DNA from 2 places in the Chryseobacterium sp. 27AL genome. Region 1 is predicted to be linked to the other one. Evidence: riboswitches for the same ligand, from Rfam matches in the RefSeq annotation. Region 1 holds a riboswitch; the other holds the start of a gene.
What was found. Region 1 has a riboswitch for cobalamin ahead of AC3WV0_RS17430 (TonB-dependent receptor plug domain-containing protein). Riboswitches for the same ligand answer to the same signal wherever they lie in the genome.

Region 1 (3,418 bases):
CGGAGTGCGACAGTTGGATTCCGATTTTACTCTCTGAATTTTTATGAACAAATTCTACGATCTTCTTGAGGCTTTCTGCCTGTTCATCATTCCAGATTCCCATACAATGGTTGGTAATTCTTCCGCGAGGCTCTACGCCTGTAGCTTCCACTATAAGTAAGCCTGCACCACCCTGAGCCCGGCTGCCATAATGAACAAAATGAAAATCATCAGCAAGCCCGTTTTCGCTGGAATACATACACATAGGCGACATTACCCACCGGTTTTTCAATTCAACATTTCTGAATCTGATTGGAGTATACAACATTTTAAATTTATTTTTAAAATTGAGAATTGCAAATAGGAGGCCCTTATTGTCCACCTCATGAAAAAGAAGTAATTTTATCCCCCTTTTTTTAATCCACAATATATGAAAAAAGAAACTCACATCAGTTACGAATATTTTAAGAATAGCAGCGAACTGAACGATATAGAAAAACAATTATTCGAAAGAGCGAAAGACGCCCGTGAAAATGCTTATGCTCCCTACTCTAATTTTCTGGTAGGCTGCTCGGTATTGCTTGAAAACGGAGAAATATATTCCGGTAACAACCAGGAGAATGCGGCTTTTCCTTCGGGACTTTGCGCAGAAAGAACGACTTTATTCTGGGTAGCAGCCAATTTTCCTGAAGTGAAAATTAAGAAAATCTTCGTAGTTGGAGGCCCCAGGGAATTTAATGAGAAAAACCCTCCTATTCCGCCGTGTGGTGCGTGCAGACAAAGTTTAATGGAATACGAAACCAAGCAGAATGAAAATATTGATCTTTATTTTTCGAGCATGAATGAAGAAGTTGTAAAAGTGCATTCTATAAAAGATTTGCTTCCTTTTTATTTTGATTCTACATTTTTGTAGTCATTCTTTTTAGTGAATGGTGAATTTTGCTTCGCAAGTGAATGGTGAATTTGAAAAAAATTGAAAAATTGACAAGCGAAGCAAATTGACAGTTCACAGTTGACTTTTGAATTAGTGTTTTAAACCACCCCGTCTTAATTTTCTCTGAAATTAATCCACCCTTCCAAGGGAGGGGAATTCTTGCCGTGAAAATTCTTAATGTACAAAAGACTGAGATTTCTATGGTGGCTGAGCCTGTCGAAGCCACTTGTCCTGCTATTTTAGCCCTGATTGCAACGAAAATCCCGGAATGGAGCGGCGGAGCCTTTTGCCGGACTCAGGACGGCCAAGGCTCCGCCGCGTAATGAGGAATTGCAGTGGAAAGCAGGTTCCCGGCTCCTGAAAATTTAAAAATCTATTGATTTAAAGTTGTAATGCAGCTTTGTCATTTGTGTTTTTGGATTTCAGCGTAATAAGTTTATATTTGCAGAAATTTTGGTTTCCAATTATTTGGAATGAAAAGGGAATCGGGCGAAAATCCCGGACTGTCCCCGCAACTGTAGATCGCAAAAAAAAATTTCTACGACGAACCACTGTGCAAACGGGAAGGTGTAGAAAGCGAAAGTCAGGAGACCTGCCAGAATGGTAACTTAATACATTGCTTTCGGAGGAAAAGTAAAATAGAATGGATATAAAAAAATCTTTACTACTGATTTTTTCGGCTTATGGTTGCTTTCTTTCCGCACAGGAGAAAGCCATTGACACGGTTTTTATTTTTGACAACCAGATGAATAAAGTTAAACTTTTTCATAAAGTCAACACCATTAAACCGCAGGATTTTGAAAAAAACTCTACCAATCTTTCCGAGCTTTTGCGTTTTCAGTCACAGGTTTACATTAAGGAAAACGGGCGTGGCGCCGTATCATCACCATCTTTCAGAGGAACAAGCGCAGGACATACCGCTTTTGTATGGAACGGAATCAATATCAACTCAACATTTCTGGGACAGGGAGATGTGAATAATATCCCGCTTTTCGGGTACGACGAACTTGAGGTAAAAGCAGGCGGCGGAAGCGTACAGTATGGAAGTTCGGCCATTGGGGGAAGTATTCATCTTAATAATAATCTGGAATTTAATAAAGGATTCCATGCTCTTCTTTATTCGGAAGCAGGGTCTTTTGACACTTTTAATAATTTCCTGAAGGGTTCTTTTAGCAATGATAAATTCAGTTTTAAGGTTTCCGGAAACTATTTTATCAGCCAAAATGATTATGAAGTTCCGGAAAAGGAGTACATCAACAGAAACGGCAGATATTATAATACTTCCATCAACATCGGGACTTCTTACAAAATTGCGCCCCACCAGACGATTTCGTGGCAAAATCAGATCTTCGACGGTTCTCAGCATTACCCGATTTTCACTGAAAATGGCAATAAAACAAAGTATAATGCCCAGACACTGAGAAGCCTTATTTCATGGGATATTTCCAGAAATGATTTTTCAAACAGCCTGAAAGCGGCTTACACAGAAGACAATTTCCAATATTTCGGGGATATCGATAAACCGAAAGAAAGCGGTGCGGAAGGTAAAAATTATATTTTCAGGAATGATTTTAATTATTTTATCACTCCGAAACTTAATGTAAATGTAATTGGCGAATTCCAGGTAAACAAAGGACTGGGTTACCAGTCGGGCATTGGCGATATCAGCAGAAATATGGGTTCCGTTGCCGGACTTGCCAGGTATTTTGTGAGCCAGAAACTTCGTTTTGAAGCCGGATTTAAAAAAGATTTTGTAGAAAATATATCTTCGCCTGTTCTCTATTCCTTTTCAGGAAAATGGGAGCCGTTGAAATGGTATCATATAGGATCAAGTGTTTCAAGAAATTTCAAAATTCCTTCATTTAATGATCTTTACTGGCAAAAAGGAGGGAATCTTGATTTGGTTCCTGAAACTTCGACCAATTTGGATATGGATCATGAATTTATTTTGGGGGATTTCAGGCTGACATTGAGTCCGTATTATATGGACATTAAAAATTACATCGGCTGGCTTCCTACATCGGCTGGCTATTGGGCGGCCTTCAACACTTATAGTGTAGAAATATACGGACTTGATTCTCAAATCACTTATCAAAAGAATTTTGGAAATCACCATTTCAGGGTTAATGCAGGGTACACGTATTCGAAATCTACCAACAAACAGACAGGAATGCAGATGATGTATGTTCCGCTGCATAAAGCGTTTGGAAATATGGATTACCGTTATCGTTTCCTGAATGTTTATGTTCAGGGACTTTTCAACGGTTTGACCTATACCACTACTGATGAAAAAAGGGCTGATGCCATTGATCCTTATTTTGTGCTGAATACGGGAATTTCGGCTAATCTTTTAAAACATTACACCTTAGGGTTTAAAGTAAATAATATTACTGATACTGTATATCAGACCGTTTCATATTATCCTTTACCCAAAAGGAATTATAGTGTTTATGTACATATTAATTTTTAACATTTAAATATTATGAAAATAACTAAACTTCTGAC
Region 2 (3,418 bases), on a different contig from region 1:
TATTGCCACAAAGAGGTTTATTTAAAGTTTATGAACTGGAAGAAGATGCAACCCGTGGAGAAACAGTAAAGGTTACAAAAAAGGAATTTATTGATGATAAATGGATTACGAATGTAAAAACATATCCCATAAATGAATATTACAAAGAAAATTAAATCATGAAGATCCAAAAGGAAATCGATTTTATCCTGGCCGTAGATGCCCTGAAAAATGTACAGCGAAGAAACTTTAATGCCGATGATTCCAGAAGGGAAAATACAGCAGAACATTCCTGGCAAATTATTATTCTTGCTCAAATCCTTTTTCCGTATGCCAAAAACAGAGCAGATATTGATCTGTTGAGAGTCATCAGAATGCTTTCAATTCACGATCTGGTAGAAATTGAGGCAGGCGATACTTTCTTGTTTGACGAAGCAGCAATGGTTGGAAAGTTTGAAAGAGAAAAAGTTTCAGCCCAAAAAATCTTCGGGATTTTGGATGAGCCTTTACGAAGCGAATTCTTTAATCTCTGGCTGGAATTTGAGGAAGAACAAACCCCGGACGCTATTTTTGCCTGCGCCATTGACCGGATTATGCCTTTCATCCTAAATTCACATACTTCAGGAAAAAGCTGGACGGAAGCCGGAGTTACCGAAAAACAAATCAGAAATATGCTGGAGAACGCTATAAGCAGGGCCTCTGATGAGTTGGGAGAGGCCTTTCAATTACTCTTAATTAAAAATCTGGAAACTGAAAAGGTGTTGAAGTAAATTTAAATCAGATCGAATTAAGCTTTTAATAGAATTCTCCCAAAGATTGCACAAATTACACAGGCTTAGCAAATGATTGCATATATTTCCTTAAGTATAAATCTGCCCAATCTGTGGGAGTTAAAAAGATAATAGCTTCGGCGGCCTTTGGCCGCCGAAGCCCTTTATAGTATTTGAATTGGTTTCTTGAATTCATCAATCGCTACGAAAGTAAAGTCTCCCACGATCGCTCTTTCTCTTTCATAGGAATACATCTGTTCAGTATAGATTTCTACGTTCACTTTCATACTCGTGTTTCCAACATGTACGACTTTTCCGATCAGTTCGACAATCGTTCCGGCAGGAATAGATCTTTTAAAATCAATTTTATCACTACTCACGGTCACGACGCGCTTCCTGGCAAATCGTGTTGCAGCGATAAAGGCAACCTCATCCATCAGCTGCATAGCAGTTCCTCCGAAAAGAGTATCGTAATGGTTGGTTGTATTGGGGAAAACGGCTTTGAAAATTCGGGTTTCGGATGCTTCAATTCTTTCTTCTGTAGTCATATTTCATTATTAAATTAAAGCGAAATGAATGTTTTCAGAACAAACAGAAAAAAAGCAGAGAAGAAAATCTCTGAATATCCATTAGATCAACAAACTTCAAATCGCGAAAGTTTTTATTGTGAAGAAAAAGGCAGGTCTCCTGACTTGTAACATCTTTATTTCCTTCCCGTAATCTGTACAGTGGATTTTTTAATAAAGACTTCAGTTACTTACAGTTGCGCGACAGTTCGTGATTTTCACACGATTCCCTTTTAATCTGCAGCTAAGCAAAACCAGTTTCCTGAAAAGTTTAAACATAAGGCAAGCAGCCAAAAGTAAATTCTTTTCGGCAGCAAAAGTAGTGATTATTGGTGAATTATTCAGGGTTTTTGTAAACGATCTGGCTTTGAACTTTTCCCTGTTTGATGGTCCATATCGTGGTATATCTGTTTTCGCCGGAACCATTGATCATATAGAGGAAAATATGATCCTTATCGATCGCTGTTACACCGACATTGTTGAAATCCATCGTCGGCTGGAACATATTTTTAATAGCATCCCTTACGAAAACAGAGCCTCTTCCCGGCTGTTGAATCCGTATAGATTTTATTTCCGTCATTCCTTCTGGGATCTCTTTGCCAACACCCCAGGATTTTACTTTGTCAATTTTAACAATATTTCCGTCCGCATCTTTTTCCTGCTTCTTAAGTTTAGCATAAGAAGGGTAGACGTCAATAATCACTTTCGTTCTCTGGTTTCCAGGAATTTTAGGGTTGGTATCGTCTGTAAAGATCAGTGATTTTCCGTTTTTGGATTTTGAAGGAGTGAATTGTGGCAGTTTATCCACGAAAACCACGCGGCTTTTGTTTACCATTCCTTCTTTTGTAATGCTGTCGTAACGTACAAAAGGCTTGTCGGTGTCATCTTTTTCAGGATATTTGATCCAGATCCATTCGGTTTCGCCGGGAGCTGGTTTTACGTAAATAAAAACATCACCGGTTTTCATTCGGATTTTATCAATAATTTTTCGGTAGTCATCTTTATGAACACGCACCATAGCGTATCCTTCTTCAGCTTTTACAACACCGAAAGGGACTTTGTTCTGCCCTTTGGCAAAAGCCATAAAAAGAAAACTGAAAATTGATAAATACAACGTTTTTTTTTCGGAAATCATCATGAATTTTTTTTGACAGTTCAAATATATTAATTAAATATTTTTCGGAAGATAATAATGTTGTTGCAATTCTCTTAAATCTGTAATTTGTTTTAAATGTGTATTAGAAAGAAGATAAATTTCGTCTGAAATCTTTATTGCCTCTTGCGTATTAAAATCTGAAATAATAAATCCTTTTTCTTTAGATATTTCCTTTATGAATTTCATTACTTTTTCGGTAAGAATAGGTGATAGCCCGCTGTAAGGTTCTTCAAGCAAGATAAATTCGGCTTTGGAATGAATGATTGTCAGTACTTCCACCATTTTTCTTTCTCCTCCGGAAAGGTTTCTCATCGTTCTGTCTAACAAAGGTTTAATAAAATCAGAATTAAAAAGTTTTTGGGTATCTGCCTCATTACAGAACAGAGGTATCAAATTCTTAATTTTAATATTTCTAGGAAATATACAACTTTGAGGTAAGTAGGCAATCTTGTCTTTTCGATCAGATTGATTTGTGAGAACCTGATCATTGAATTTAATAAATTGATAATCTCCTTTCATCGTTCCAAAAATGATCTGGAGTAATGTTGACTTTCCAGAACCGATACCTCCTAATAAAGCCACAATTTTCCCTGTTTCAAAGCTTATATAAACATCCTTCAGAATTGTTTTTGAACCATAAGATTTTGTGACGCTGTCAATATGAAGTTTACTCATAACAATTTTGAAATAAAATTGATGATTAACCCGAGAGAAGCTGTCATGATCCAGAGGAATTGCCGTGAAAAACCAAAATTGGCAAAAAATAAATATTCTCTTTTTAATCTTACCTCATAAATTAAAAAGTGAAATACCGGCAATATGATTAAAAAGCAGAAGCCGAAATTTCCCATACTGAATCCTGTCTGAAATGCGAGCAGTAAAGAAAATGAAACGGCAGGAATCAGAAGTTTCAAGTAAAAAATCCAAAGAATTTTAAAGTTTTTGAT

Region 2: another riboswitch for cobalamin. It lies ahead of AC3WV0_RS15465 (acyl-CoA thioesterase); the one in region 1 lies ahead of AC3WV0_RS17430 (TonB-dependent receptor plug domain-containing protein).

The regions. Positions count from the first base shown of each region.
Region 1 is NZ_JBYRIW010000019.1:54,079-57,496, reverse strand. It holds gene namA (NADPH dehydrogenase NamA) at 1-307, opposite strand, end outside; gene AC3WV0_RS17435 (cytidine deaminase) at 410-892, shown strand; cobalamin riboswitch at 1,351-1,527, shown strand; gene AC3WV0_RS17430 (TonB-dependent receptor plug domain-containing protein) at 1,557-3,383, shown strand; gene AC3WV0_RS17425 (YncE family protein) at 3,396-3,418, shown strand, end outside.
Region 2 is NZ_JBYRIW010000014.1:203-3,620, reverse strand. It holds partial or broken gene AC3WV0_RS15475 (XAC2610-related protein) at 1-155, shown strand, start outside; gene AC3WV0_RS15470 (HD domain-containing protein) at 159-749, shown strand; gene AC3WV0_RS15465 (acyl-CoA thioesterase) at 914-1,297, opposite strand; cobalamin riboswitch at 1,410-1,589, opposite strand; gene AC3WV0_RS15460 (hypothetical protein) at 1,653-2,453, opposite strand; gene AC3WV0_RS15455 (ATP-binding cassette domain-containing protein) at 2,484-3,146, opposite strand.